3 linked regions of the Thermoplasma volcanium GSS1 genome follow. The protein of the gene in region 1 binds, or shares a complex with, the protein of each later gene. Links are inferred from orthologs where the notes say so. Each region holds a gene or a part of one and is shown in the gene's direction. Other genes may lie near its edges.

Region 1 (4,524 bases):
TTTACATCGGATATACTTATATTCAATCTTTCGTCCCGCAGGTATCTTCCCAACGTAGAGGTCGATTTACGAGTAGGATCTGAAAAAGTTAGGAAGTATTCCAAGCACAACGTTTTTGTATCATTTCTCAATAAAAACAATGGTGTAGTGTCATTTCACTACTATGTTTATACCTCAGATACATTTAAGCTTACAGGGGATTACGAAAATTTTCTAACACTTGGGCCGTATGAACGCGTTGAAAAGTCGTTTGTAATAGAACCAACTACGATAGGGAACTATGTGTTGGGTCCAGTTTCAATATATACTGAAGATGGGATGAAACTAGCTATAGAGCGTTTAGAAGTTTCGAAGAGCGTTGATCTCAAAGTAGCTCCTTCTCTCTCTGAGACTATGGCAGCAAGGAGCGAAAGGCTCAGCAACATGCTGTACTATACTGGAGTGCATTATAATAAAAAGGCTGGCGAAGGCTACGACTTTCTTTCGTTGCGTGAATATTACCCAGGTGATGAAATAAGATACGTAGCATGGTCCAGGTTCGGGAGGACGAGGGGAGACGATCTTTACGTCAAGCAAATGGAAGAAGAAAGGATCATAGACGTGTTATTTGTGGTGGATTACGGTATTGGAATGAATCATGGCCACGATGGTATAAGGATGTTTGATACCGTAATATCTGATGTTCTAAAGACCTCTTACAAAATAAGGAAAAACCAAGATGGAGTTGGATTTATGATTTCTTCGAGCGCTTTTGAGTATTACATAAAGCCCTCAAGGACTGCAAGGCCTGTGGAGGATCTTGAGAAAGTAGTATCCGGGATAAGGCCTGCTGGGAAGTTCGACTTTGTCAACATAGTACAAGATACAAAGAAAAAGGTCAAGAAAAGCACCTTGATAATGATCATATCTTCTTTTTCTTCGACCGACAACATTATGAGAGGCTTAGAGGACCTAAAAGGCTACAAGGCGATGTTTTTTGTCCTGAATCCGTACGAATTCATAGTTGATGGCACGGAGAACATGACATTAAGGTATACGCTATTTACAAGACAATACGCTATTTCAAAAGCTATTGCCTCAGTTATCAAGTCAAGGGGTTTTCGTTCAGATGTTTGCGGCAGGAAGGATCTTTACAGAAAGCTAGTTTCAGCTTACATTTATGCTAAGATGACTAACATGGGTGAGTGAATGGCGTACGCTGACTATGGAAAATGGGCCATTGTTGTAAACATTGGAGTAATGGCACCACCACTGGCAATTCTTCTTTACGTGATGCCAAGGACGTACATTTACGCTAATATTGCGGTATTCCTCATATTTTCAGCTGCTCCTTTTATAAGGAGAATACTTCGGAAACCGTTTATGGATCTAGTATACCCAATAGCTGTACTTGTCGTCTCGGCTTCCATTATTATAGGGCTGCTCCTTCGTGAAGGCCTTGTTAAAAATAAATATTACGTACTTGCAACGCAGCTAAACGAACCATTTATGGTTTCGATATCACTTGCAGTTGCTGTTATAACTTTGGTAGAGGGAATATTCGCTACTAAGCTATACTCAGTAATAACACTTATGGCTTTTTCTACACTCAGTACGCTTGATCTGCTTGCGGCACTCACGGTGCAGTCCATTACCGGATACCCATTTTTTACATCCTTCTTCTATGTTGAGCTTATGGAATACGAGGCCCTATTCACCCTTGTATTTTATGGGTATGAGTATAGCTTACCGCTCGCAACCTTTGCAGTGCCCATAAATAGTGAGTTGATTGCAGCCTTCATCATTTCTTTAGCCTCCATAATAGTAAGATCCTATATGAACGGAAATCGATCGATAGACAGGATACGTTCATTCGCGTTCTCCATATTCTACGGATCGATAATTGGTGTCGCAGCAGTCTACGTGGTCAACGTTTCTGAATCCTTCAATCTTCAGTTTCTTTTGATATCGGTTATTATTTTGCTTATGGTATACTTCGTCATTAAGACGTCGAAGCCTATAAAGAAGAAGGATCGAAACAGCGGTTGAGACGCTAATTCTTTTCAAACAATAACCTCCAGACATTGTGATTACATATAAATGTTGTGCATAGATAATTCAGCAAAAATTAATAAGATACAATGTATCTCTTCGAGTTGAATGGTGAATTGTGCTGCTTTGATTGCAGGCAGTTGTTACTGTGGTGTTAGATATGATTAGAATGAATATTTCGGTTAGAAACCTTAAGGAGATTACGGATCTGCTCAGTACTATAGTGTCAGAGGCTAAATTCAAAGTGGACGAGAACGGCATGAGCGTTACTGCGGTCGATCCAGCTCACGTCGCGATGATAAGGCTTGAAGTTCCAAAAGAAGTATTCAGCGAATTTCGATCAGATGGTACAGAAGAAATAGCATTGGACATAGACAGGCTAAAGTCTGTGATAAGACTCGCGAACTCTTCTGAAAATGTGGGTATAACGAAAGACAAAGAGAAACTCAAGTTCGACCTTGGAAATATAAGTAAAAGCGTCTCACTGTTGGATCCATCTACTATCGTAACGCCAAAGATACCAAATATTGCCTCTGAGTATTATGCAATAATAAAGAGATCTGATTTTGAACGTGGGTTGAGGGCGGCTGAGGACATCTCTGATTCCATAAGATTTGTACTCTCCTCCGAGGGATTCAGAGCAACCTCTCACTCCGAATCCGAAGAATCAGAAATGGTACTTCCAAAGGATATGCTTTCAGATTTATCCTGCTCCGATACTATAAAGAGCTCCTATCCGCTCGAGTACCTATTGAAGTTCATCAAAGCAGTATCTTCAGCCGATAGCTTAAAAATAAGCTTCAGAGATGATTATCCGCTTTCTATAGAGTTTTACCTTGATCAAAACCCATCAGCTAAAATTAAAGGGTTGTTCCTGCTTGCTCCGAGAATGGAGCAATAACACAGGCTAAAATTTTATCTATAAAGTGGTTGTCCGCCTTCATTACTCTTTTTTGGCTTAACTATAAGTTCTTTCGGTACTTTAACAAGCCTGATTATGTTTGTCGCCTGTATCATGTAGTTTGGTATGCCAGTATTAGGATCGTTACCATTCCTTAATATAGAGACAATCTCCATTTTTATTTGGAGTATTGATCCGTCCTTCAGCTTAACCGTTATCCATTTAGGTTCTTCTTCAGTTTCAAACTCTATTAGTTCTCCGTCAGGGGGAAAATTACCACCAGGGAATGCCATGTGTCTGCATACTCTTATGCGATATTAATGTTCCTAGATTTTTGAAGTGAATCAGCTTCGATAAACTGTTACTAAGATCAGTTTGCTGAGAACTATTGCAATTGTCCCAAAGCTTTAGGTGTTATTTTAACAAAGAATAACCAAAATTTAGCAATGCGAGGGGCGGGATTTGAACCCGCGAACCCCTGCGGGACAGGATCTTAAGTCCTGCACTGTTGGCCTGGCTTAGTTACCCTCGCATCCACCGCATCGTGTCAAAGCATAAGAATTTTTTACATTGACGTAGACGGATTGAACAAGATATTTTAGAGACGATACGAATACATTAACTTTGGAAATGAAAATAAAGTTGGATACACAGGCAAAATCATTGGATATTTTTCATATGATTTGCCAAAGAATGAGGTGAATTATTTATTTTTCGGGCAGAACAATATACGTCACAATCTATAAATATACAATGAGACGATTATGAAAGAATGGCATCCTCGACAAAGGCCTATGCTCCACTTGTCTCATACTGGATTATGCTATTTGCAATAGGTATGGGCTGGTTTATTCTTTCTCCACTCGTCCCATCAATTGTACAATCCCTTAATGTCCAGACATCTCTCGTAATATTTATAATTACGCTCTATGGATATGCGATGGTTATATTCGGTCTTGTTGCAGGATACATATCAGCAGTTCGAAATGTTTACAATTCTTTATTAGCTTCTGCAATTCTAACTTTTGTGGGCTTAACAGTACGTGCATTTGTCAACAGATTCGATCTTTTCTTCTCTTTTTCAGTCATTGCTGCTGTTGGCTATCCCCTTGCTATGGCTCCCGTTGGCAGCGTTGCTGATTCTATATCTCCAAAAAGTGCACATACTGTGATAGGGATCAGTGTCGGATTATTGTTCTTCGGTATGGCGGTGGGATCATTCACCGCACCAGGGCTTGAGGAACATTTTGGTCTAAAGTTTACTTTGATAGTTCCAGCTATTTTGTCCGCCATATCCCTTGTATTGATCGCTTCCATGCACTCTTCGTTCCCTAGGTACTATAGGGCCAGGAGCCTTAAAGGATCTTTCAGTGTTGGGATGGTGAAGAACTGGTACGTTGGACTTAGCATAGCTTCTATGTCGGTTATGTTCTCAAGCATAGCCGCATCGGTGCTAATAATGCACAATATAAACCATTTGCAGGCCCTGAACTATGCAGGCATCTTCGGCGGACTTGCGTTCGTTGGATCAGCGTTTGGAGCCGTTCTTCTCCCCCTTATTTTTGGTAAATACGGAGGTTTGAAAATTGGTT
Region 2 (4,372 bases), 980 kb from region 1 along the record:
ATGAAACTTTGAAGGCTAGATGTTCTGGACGAGATTCGGGCCATTTATCTCGTCCCAGATGTTGCCTGCCGTCCTGACAGCATCTTCAATGCCTAGGCCTCCGAATTCCCGGAAGAATGACCTTTCATCCATGAACGCAGTTTCCCTGAAGATGAGGAATCTGTCGATATATCATTTCATGATGTCCTTCTCAATGGCATCCACATTAAATTGAAAAATCAAGAAAGTCAGAAACCAGCAATTCGCTGGCTGGTGGGATTGTATCAGTCCGCCTGGTCTGAAGGACATTAAGACCCTCAAGGATCAGTACATCTGGATTTTCCACTGTCTTGAACTTGCCTGGAACTATGTCATATATAATATGGGAATACTGAGGAATGTCAATATTCTCTTTACCTGACTTGAGTTCGTACGGGAATTTTATCAGTGCCTTCAGGTCGTAACTCTCCGGAAAGCCCTTCCTGTTCATAAGGCCCCGCTCCTCAAGATACTCCTTGATGTAGGTTGCGCCTTCCTCTCCAATGAATCCGAAATACTGTTGTCTTGACTTGCTCAGCTTGCTCTTCACCATCACTTTTGCCGGTATCTTGTCAAACTGGATTTCGTCGGACAATTTCACTTCCTTTAGATCACCAATTCTGAGACAGTCCGTGCCCTCATAATCGCCCAGAGATTCCGGTCGGAGTCCGGAGAATGCCATGATTGCTATGGCAACCCTGCCTCTTGAAGTTGCCTTCCTGAGAATCCTTGCCAACTCCTCCTTGCTTGGAACTCTCTCGTTAACGATTGCCGGTGTTTCGTTCTACCCGGATATGTTAACAGTTAACTACAAACCGATACCGTTAAACTTTAACCATGAAAGAATAACCTTCTTGAATCTAGCTATGTATGACCCTGCCTTACCTTCTTTCTCCATTTTCCTGACAAAGTCTGTTAATTCGTACCTGAAATCCTTCTCGTTGGCTCTGGCTCTATTCAGGATTCCCTTCGGATCAGTACGGGTAAGCTTACAGTAGTGCCTCAGATTCCTTAATGCCCAAGCTGCTGCCAAAACAGATTTTGATCTGAGGTTTTCAAACCATATTCGTACATAATCGTCTAGAAGCAGTTAAGGATGTTTCGGCTGCGTGGTCATGAGAACATGTCGAATACTCGCATGAAAGGTATTCGATTAATAGATTATGGACCGGTCGGGATTTGATTAAAGTTTTAAGGGAATACTAAATCCTCACAAAAACAGAGTTGACATACTCAGCAAAAAACGACATTTCGAGACATTCTTCGAAGATATTGTCTTTCATTTTATTAATTCTAAGTATTTTGGGGGCTCTAATATTCTGTTTACGTCTATGCCGTTTCTGTCAGCATACTTGAGAACGTCCTGAGTATTCCAAGTAACAATGTAGTCGATGCTGACAGATTTGGCTATCGAAATCATGTACCAATCGTTTCCAATATCTTTTATTGCTACAGGATCTATTGCAAGATTCTCTGTTTTTACGAAATTCAGCTGCATAACGTAAGGGTCGAGTCTTGAGTTCAAGTACTCAGTTTTAGCATTATATAAGGCACGAAATACATCTCCTTCCTTCTTTCCAATAATTGAAATCTTCTCGATCAGATCTGGGTCTAAATCAAGAAGTCTTTTCAACTCACCGTAGAGTATATCACAAGTAAATGCCTTATCCAAGCCATTTACTACTCTCCTGCACACCTTCGCATTTGAGGAACGGGCGGACCCAGATATCAGATATGCTAATACAACATTGGTGTCGATTATGAGCCGCATTTATTGTCTCAATGCCTTCTTAGCCATATTGACGGCAGAAACTACATCTTCTTCAGTTATTTTATTTTCCTGGAGAAAATCAGCGAAATACTTATCGACCACCTCTTTCTTAAGGGCCGATCTCTTAGTGAATCTTGGGTACCTGGAATACACCGTATCAAGCAATTCTGTTAGACTCATATAATTGAAGGTTGACTTGACGTCAAATATTTGCTGTTTCTCAAAATCAGTTAAGTGATCCCAAACTGAAGCAGCGATTTTAAATCCTTTGTTGGTAAGTCTTATCTCATCAAATGAGATTACTCCTCTTGATTGGAAATCAGTTAGATCTCCGGAAAGTTCCTTGGAAAATGGGCCATACCAGAGAGGTTCGAAGTGATAGACATCTTTCATTTCTGCGAACGGAGTTCTTCTGCAGAGGAGGAAAATCTCTTTCTGTAGATGTGTAACTGATGGGATTGGTTCATTGTTCTTCTTTGACTTTCCCCACGCATAGATGAAAGAGAGCAGCAAATCGCTTCTTGAAACCATACAAAGAGAATATTTCATAGTTATATACAATTCTTATGTAATCTGATAAGTCTTGACAGGCAGAGTTGACTTTAGTTTTATTGCCAGAATCAACTAGTGGACCGGTCGGGGTTTGAACCCGAGGCCTCCTGCTTGCAAAGCAGGCGATCTACCGCTGATCTACCGGCCCTGCGTATTGTGAATTTCACCATGGTTTTAAAATTATCGATGCTATGGTGAACTGGAGTGCCTTTATGCATGAAGAAGTTCAGTGCGGCATAGACGAAGCCGGGCGTGGGCCAGTAATCGGCCCCATGGTTATATCGATAGTCTGCTGCAAAGAAGAATACCTAAGAGAGATAGGCGTTAAAGATTCAAAAATGCTGTCGAGGAAACGAAGGGAGTACCTTTTTGACAAAATAACTAAAAATTGCGCATATTCATACGTTGTTGTATCACCTGAAACATTGAACAAAGATATGGCCAGTGAAAGCCTAAACAAGATAGAAGAGAATTACATACTTGAATTGCTAAGCAAAGCTGAAGGTATCGTTTACATAGACTGCTTCGATGTTATAGAAGAGAGGGCAGAAAAATATATTCGCGAAAAAAGCGGAAAAGAAGTTGTATGCAAGCATAAGGCTGATTCAATTTACCCGGCTGTATCCGCAGCCTCCATCGTCTCTAAGGTCATAAGGGATCGAGAGATAGATAAAATAGCTGAAAAATACGGCTTTTTTGGATCCGGATATCCATCAGACCCAAGAACTATAGATTTCCTCAGGAAGGCGATGCAACAGGGATTAGATCTTAGAAGCGTTGCAAGGATACATTGGGAGACTTATAAAAAAATAAAAGAAGACGTCGAATCTGGGCAGAAGAAGCTGTTTTAGTCCAGAACAAACTTATATCCGTAAACTATTACTCCGCTCTCTCCGTCCTCGCCCATTCTCCTGAACACCGCGTGCACTTTCTTTCCTATTTCTACTTCGTCTGGATCTGCATCTACTATTTGGCCGGTCAACATCGGCCCTTCCTCAGTCTTTATAAGTGCAAGTATGTATGGCCTCTGCCTTGAAAAACGAGGCGGAGCTTCATGCACTACGGTAAATGATTCTATGACGCCGTCTCCAGACAGCTCTATGTCCTTCATTTTTCCTATTGAGTCCCTATGGCATGTCGGGCAAACCTCCCTTGGAGGAAAATATACCGTTCCACAGTTGCCACACTTTGATCCAAGCAGCCTGTACCTGTGCTCACTCTCTCTCCAAAATCTAGAAAGCTGTCCCATCTTCACTCACCTACAACATGTACAACAGAAGTTGCTCCAGTTCCAGCCATATTGTGGAGCAGCGCATACCTTGCATCCTTTACCTGCCTCTGCCCTGCCTTCCCTTTGAGCTGTAAGTATGCTTCAAAAAATTGAGAAACACCTGTAGCCCCCAGAGGATTGCCTTTAGCTTTAAGGCCACCAGACGGATTAACAGGGAGCCTTCCGTTCAGCTTTATGTCGTCGTAAACCAGATCCTTTGCCTTACCCTTTTCTGCAAAACCCATGTCTTCAAGTTCAAGCAGTCCATATATACTGTAGGAATCGTTTAACTCTAAAAATGATACGTCTTCCCTCTTTATTCCTGCCTTCTTAAGTGCTTCTTCTGTGGCGATCTTTGTTGATTCCAGAGTGTAGATAGATTTCCTGCTATGAAGTGCTAGGTAGTCCTCTGCCATAGCAGAGCTTAATATTCTTACGCCATCAATCCTGTTTTTCTTGACAAAGCCTTCAGATGCCAATATTATTGCTGAAGCACCGTCGGTAATCGGGGAACAATCGAATACGTTAAGTGGCTCAGCAACAGGATCGCTGTTTAATACCTGATCTACAGTTATCTTATTCCTGTATTGAGCATCAGGATTCAGCGATGCATTAGCGTGATCGTTAACAGCGACCATGGATATGGCCTCTCTTTCAACATTAAAGTCATGCATGTACCTGCGTGCTGCTATTGCCGCCATGGCTGCTGGTGTGGCACCATTGAAGCTTTCCCATTCTCGATCCAATATCGAGGACTGTAC
Region 3 (4,599 bases), 570 kb from region 1 along the record:
GCAGGATGGTCATGCACTTCGAGGCCAACGCCATGTCCTAGGCTATGTATGAATCTGCCTTTGTACTTCGTTGAATCGATTACGTTTCTTGCTGCGGCATCTACGTCTTTGCCGTTTGCTCCACTACGAATAGCGTTCATTCCGGCTTCTTGGGCCTTCTTTACAGTATAATACATTTCTTTCTGTTCTTCGCTAGCTTTTCCAAAAACCACTGTTCTTGTTATGTCAGAACAGTAGCCTTCATATTTTGCACCGTAGTCCATTAGAACGAAATCTCCTTTCTTGAGTTTTGCTTTCCCAGGTGAATAGTGGGGCATGGAGGCATTTTGGCCGAATGCCACAATAGTATCAAAAGAGGGGCCAGACGCACCGTTCCTCATCATGTAATAAACTATCTTAGACGCAACCTCATACTCGGTTACACCTTCCTTTAGATCATTGAGTACGTCTGGCAGTATTTCACTTCCAATCTTTGCTGCCTCCTTGAGTTTCTTTAATTCCTCCTCGTTCTTTACCTTCCTTGCCTCTAGGATACTTGCTGAAACATCAAGAAATTCCTTATCTGGTATTATCCTCAAGAACATCTTGTAGGATGAGAGCGACAACGAGTTATAATTAAGACCCACTGTGTTGACATCCTTTAGCAAGTCGCGAAGGATGTTTTGAAATTCTGTTCCATTTTTGAAAATGTAAACATCCATTCCCGTTGATCTGGCTGCTTCTTCCTCAAGTTGCGAGGTTACTATGGTAGCCTTATCCTTTTTTACAATTAATGCTGATCCTTCGAATATCCCCTTAGTTGTTTGAGTAATATAAGTAAAAGTTGGATCCCGGTTTTGCTCTCCAGCATTGTAGATGAGAACCGTATCAGCTTCTCTAGCGTATTCAAAAATCTTATCAAAAATCATAACACCCCATTTTAAGAATGGATATAACAGTTTGCTGTACCCTTAACGCTACATAAGGATACGTTAAAAAGGTTTGAAAATATGGCTTGAGAACTATCGTTTTGAGTTTACCTATTAAAAACATGCATACATTTGCTTATCCTTACGTTCGTTAGCAGAGACTACATCGTAGTTCTGCTATTTCAGCTGTCTAAAGCCTAGATATACTATTTATTGATATCACGTCTTGGCGGGCATAACGGATATCATAAATTAAGTGCATTTATAAGTTTGTATGGAACAGCCTGGGACGTTTGGAGATGTACCGATTAAAGGGATCGATCAAGATTTGCCTATCCCATCGATAAGAAATAAAAATATACCAAGTAATTATATGAATATTGATGGAGGAAATTTCACTGCAGGAAAAAATTGAGAAATTACCTTTAGGGGTGGCCTGCATAGACGGCCTAACCAACGGTGGCCTTGAAGCCGGCATTATAACCGAAATATTTGGAGAAGGTGGGTCAGGAAAATCTAACGTGTGTATGCTTGCTGCCTGCTCTGCTTTGAGGCTTGGGAAAAAAGTTGTATTTATAGATTCAGAGGGGTTTTCGTCTGAGAGATTTCTTTCCATATGCAAAGCTGATAATTCAAAATTAAAGGTAATCAGAGTATTCTCACTCGATGATCAAGAAGTAGCAATAACAAAGTTTTCAAAGATCATCGAGAAGGATGCGTCATATGGATTATTTATTTTAGATTCATTTTCTGAGTTTTTTAGACTAGAAAGGACAGGAGATAACCAATCAAGGGTGATAGATTTCCAGAGGCAGCTTTCTTTGCTGTCGAGCATAGCAGCCAAGAGGAAAATTCCTGTTCTTATAACTAATCAAATATATCAGGACATAGCCAATGGCGACATCCTTCCGTTCGGAGGCTATGTGGTAGATCACATTATGAAAGCCATATACAGACTGGAAAGGCTTCCCGATGGAAGGAGAAAAATGACAGTCATGAAACACCGTTCTGTAAAGGAGGGAAATTCGGTAGAATTCCGTATAGTACAGGATGGCATATCATGCGAGGTGAAGAATGGGAACTGATATTTCTGACATAGTTGTATCTCACCAGACTAGTCTAAAGGATCAGGCTAACCAAGTATTCGCTATAGATACCTACAATATTCTTTACCAACTTCTGAGCAACGTCAGGCAGTACGATGGGACTCCGCTCATGGATTCTAGTGGAAACGTAACATCCCACCTCTATGGCATTTTTTATAGAACCGTTAACCTGGTCGAAAACGGCATTAAACCAATTTTCGTATTCGATGGAAAGCCCAGCCCTTTAAAAAATAGGACGCTTGAGATTAGGCAGCTAGCAAAGGAAAAGGCCAAGGCTGAACTAGAAGAGGCTATTTCTCGGGGAGAGGAAAACTTAAAGCAGTACTATTCTAGAATAAACTATATTACGCCGCAGATCGTGAATGACACGAAGGAACTTTTAACTTACATGGGCATACCTTACGTTGATGCGCCATCCGAGGGAGAGGCCCAGGCATCCTATATGACTAGGAAGGATGCAGATGGTGTGATATCTCAAGATTACGATTGCCTACTCTTTGGCGCCAAGAAAATACTTCGAAATTTTGCTATCTATGGCAGGAGGAAGGTACCGCGGAAGAACGTTTATAGAACGGTTTATCCTGAATACGTGATGCTCGACGAAGTACTGAAAAAGAATGGAATAAACCAGGATCAGTTAATCGAAATAGGAATTTTGGTGGGAACGGATTTCAATGAAGGTATAAAAGGCATAGGGGCTAAAAAAGCCCTCGCCCTAATTAAAAAGGAAGGGAATATAAAGGCAGTGTTAAACAAGATTGGTAAAAATATAGAAAATTTGGACGAGATCATAGACTTCTTCAAGAACCCGCCCGTTGTTGACGTCAAGTACGTATTTGGAAAACCAGACCCAAAAAAGATTGAAGAGTTCCTATGCGTTGTTCATGACTTTTCAAGGGATAGGATACTTGAACATATCAATACATACGTAAAGTATTATAATAAGTCTGTCCAGTTCCGGCTTGATAGTTTCTGATATTAGCATTATCCTAATTTAATTAGCATGATGTTGATAAGGTTTAAATATGTAAATAACTTATCGGTAAGGAGGTGTAATTCCAATGGAAAGCTCTATGAAGTTTGGAAGACCGGAGAGAATTAAAGCTTTAACATTTACTTCCTTAGGCCACTTTACAAATGACTTTAATATACTCCTGTTTTCTGTGTTGATCACGTATTACCATAGGTATTTTGGAATAAGCTTGGCTTTGCTTGGAGCAATAGCAATTATATATAACATAATAAGCGGATTCCTAAGTACTCCTATAGGGCGTTATGCAGACAAGACAAGGGCATACCGCGGTTTGATGATGCTAGGCATCTTTATACTTGGTGTTTCACTGTTTCTCTTCGGTTTTTCATTCCTTTCAGCTTCTTTCGTAATATGGATCATGCTGATAGCCGTAATATTTCTAGGCATAGGGCAAGCCTTTTATCATCCGCTAGGCGGTTCCATACTTAACGTTACTTATGGAGAAAGAGCAGCATCAGCTTTAGGAATAAATGGGGCGTTTGGAAGTATAGGTAGATCAGCTTTGCCTGTCATATTGGTACCGCTCATACTGCTTGTTGGTAAGGCTTATGCTCTCTTCGTAGCAGGCACATACATGTTTGTTGCAGGAGTCGTTATATATGCTGGCCTGTCTTTTCTTAAAAAGCGTGAAATACCTAACAGATCCAGAGAGGCAAGTTCTGCAGCAAACAAAGAAACCTACTTAAGGTACAGGGGAGTTCTTGCTATAATAGTTGCTATGATATTCATAAGGGCGATGTTTCTTACCGGTACTACCACTTACATATCACAATTTGTATTGGATCGCGTAAAATCTGAAATACTGATGAGTTATATTCTTACGATAAGTTTTCTTACTGCTGTTATAGGGCAGCCGGTATTCGGGAGGCTAACTGAAAAATACGGAGGTAAGTGGTCGATATCAATTACAACGATATTATCAACGTTGTTCTTCATATTCTTTATGCTTTCTGGGGACAATGCAGTTCTAGATACTGTGACTTATGCAGCATTCGTTTTTATGGCTTTCACTGGATTTCCAGTATTAATGGGGTATGTAAACCAGATAGTCCCAAATAACATAAGCACGACTGCCAACGGACTCGTATGGGGTCTCGGTAACACTGTAGGGGGCGGTATAGGCATCGCAGTAATGTCAATTTTCCTGAATCTGCATTTTACGTTGACAAGCGTTATGTGGATTATGATCATATTCGGCGTTATATCTGCATTCTTCATTCCACTAATACCCGGCGTGAAGAGGTCAGCGGAGCTTAAGAGTGGCTCTCCGTTATAATCTCGATCACGACGGAATTGTCACATATTTTTAGTAAGATTAATATGACGATAATATATATCGAACGAACAGGATGATCTAATGGGAAAGGCATCAGCAAACAATGTTAAAAGTGATAAGGAGGCTGCTAAGCCTGCAGCTAAAAAAGATGAAAACAAAGATTTCCAATACATAGTCAGGATAGCCAACAAGGACCTGAATGGAGAACGCCCAATTCCTCTTGCCCTTTCGGATCTGAAGGGGATAGGTCTCAGGCTGGGCTACGCGATAGCGGAA

Evidence for each region.
Region 2: the proteins of TVG_RS05705 (region 1) and rnhB are in contact, whole or in part, in a crystal structure (PDB 3P83), measured with the Archaeoglobus fulgidus proteins. The link is inferred for Thermoplasma volcanium GSS1 from one-to-one orthologs. Residues at the interface, in WP_010877842.1 of Archaeoglobus fulgidus: Val39, Ala42, Asn43, Val44, Ala45, Met46, Leu125, Asp168, Ser194, Asn218, Tyr219, Pro220, Ile237, Leu238, Ala239, Pro240, Arg241, Ile242, Glu243, Ser244; in WP_010878125.1 of Archaeoglobus fulgidus: Ala74, Ile178, Ala179, Ile183, Arg190, Ser195, Asn196, Leu197, Arg198, Gln199, Lys200, Thr201, Leu202, Asp203, Phe205.
Region 3: the proteins of TVG_RS05705 (region 1) and fen are in contact, whole or in part, in a crystal structure (PDB 1RXZ), measured with the Archaeoglobus fulgidus proteins. The link is inferred for Thermoplasma volcanium GSS1 from one-to-one orthologs. Residues at the interface, in WP_010877842.1 of Archaeoglobus fulgidus: Asn43, Val44, Ala45, Met46, Pro120, Arg121, Pro123, Leu125, Gln151, Met192, Ser194, Asn218, Tyr219, Pro220, Ile237, Leu238, Ala239, Pro240, Arg241, Ile242, Glu243, Ser244; in WP_010877775.1 of Archaeoglobus fulgidus: Lys326, Ser327, Thr328, Gln329, Ala330, Thr331, Leu332, Glu333, Arg334, Trp335, Phe336.

The regions. Positions count from the first base shown.
Region 1 is NC_002689.2:1,117,132-1,121,655, reverse strand. The notes cover bases 1,201-4,061. They hold TVG_RS05705 (DNA polymerase sliding clamp), read left to right. Parts: upstream 1,201-2,191; coding sequence 2,192-2,932; downstream 2,933-4,061. Other genes in these bases: TVG_RS05690 (MFS transporter), read left to right, coding at 3,705-4,061; TVG_RS05700 (hypothetical protein), read right to left, coding at 2,947-3,225; TVG_RS05710 (hypothetical protein), read left to right, coding at 1,201-2,028. Outside these bases: TVG_RS05715 (DUF58 domain-containing protein), read left to right, coding at 1-1,188; more of TVG_RS05710, read left to right, coding at 1,189-1,200; more of TVG_RS05690, read left to right, coding at 4,062-4,524.
Region 2 is NC_002689.2:141,403-145,774, reverse strand. Bases 1,664-4,372 are described here. They hold rnhB (ribonuclease HII), read left to right. Parts: upstream 1,664-2,553; coding sequence 2,554-3,192; downstream 3,193-4,372. Other genes in these bases: TVG_RS00695 (thiolase domain-containing protein), read right to left, coding at 3,593-4,372; TVG_RS00700 (Zn-ribbon domain-containing OB-fold protein), read right to left, coding at 3,189-3,590; TVG_RS00715 (hypothetical protein), read right to left, coding at 1,790-2,320; TVG_RS00720 (PIN domain-containing protein), read right to left, coding at 1,664-1,789. Outside these bases: TVG_RS08065 (hypothetical protein), read right to left, coding at 206-613; TVG_RS08060 (hypothetical protein), read right to left, coding at 827-1,051; more of TVG_RS00720, read right to left, coding at 1,298-1,663. UniProt on the Methanocaldococcus jannaschii protein: Endonuclease that specifically degrades the RNA of RNA-DNA hybrids.
Region 3 is NC_002689.2:545,177-549,775, forward strand. What follows is about bases 1,051-3,986. They hold fen (flap endonuclease-1), read left to right. Parts: upstream 1,051-1,982; coding sequence 1,983-2,990; downstream 2,991-3,986. Other genes in these bases: radB (DNA repair and recombination protein RadB), read left to right, coding at 1,292-1,993; TVG_RS02940 (MFS transporter), read left to right, coding at 3,076-3,986. Also shown: TVG_RS02925 (aminopeptidase P family protein), read right to left, coding at 1-908; more of TVG_RS02940, read left to right, coding at 3,987-4,323; TVG_RS02945 (30S ribosomal protein S13), read left to right, coding at 4,405-4,599. UniProt on the Methanocaldococcus jannaschii protein: Structure-specific nuclease with 5'-flap endonuclease and 5'-3' exonuclease activities involved in DNA replication and repair.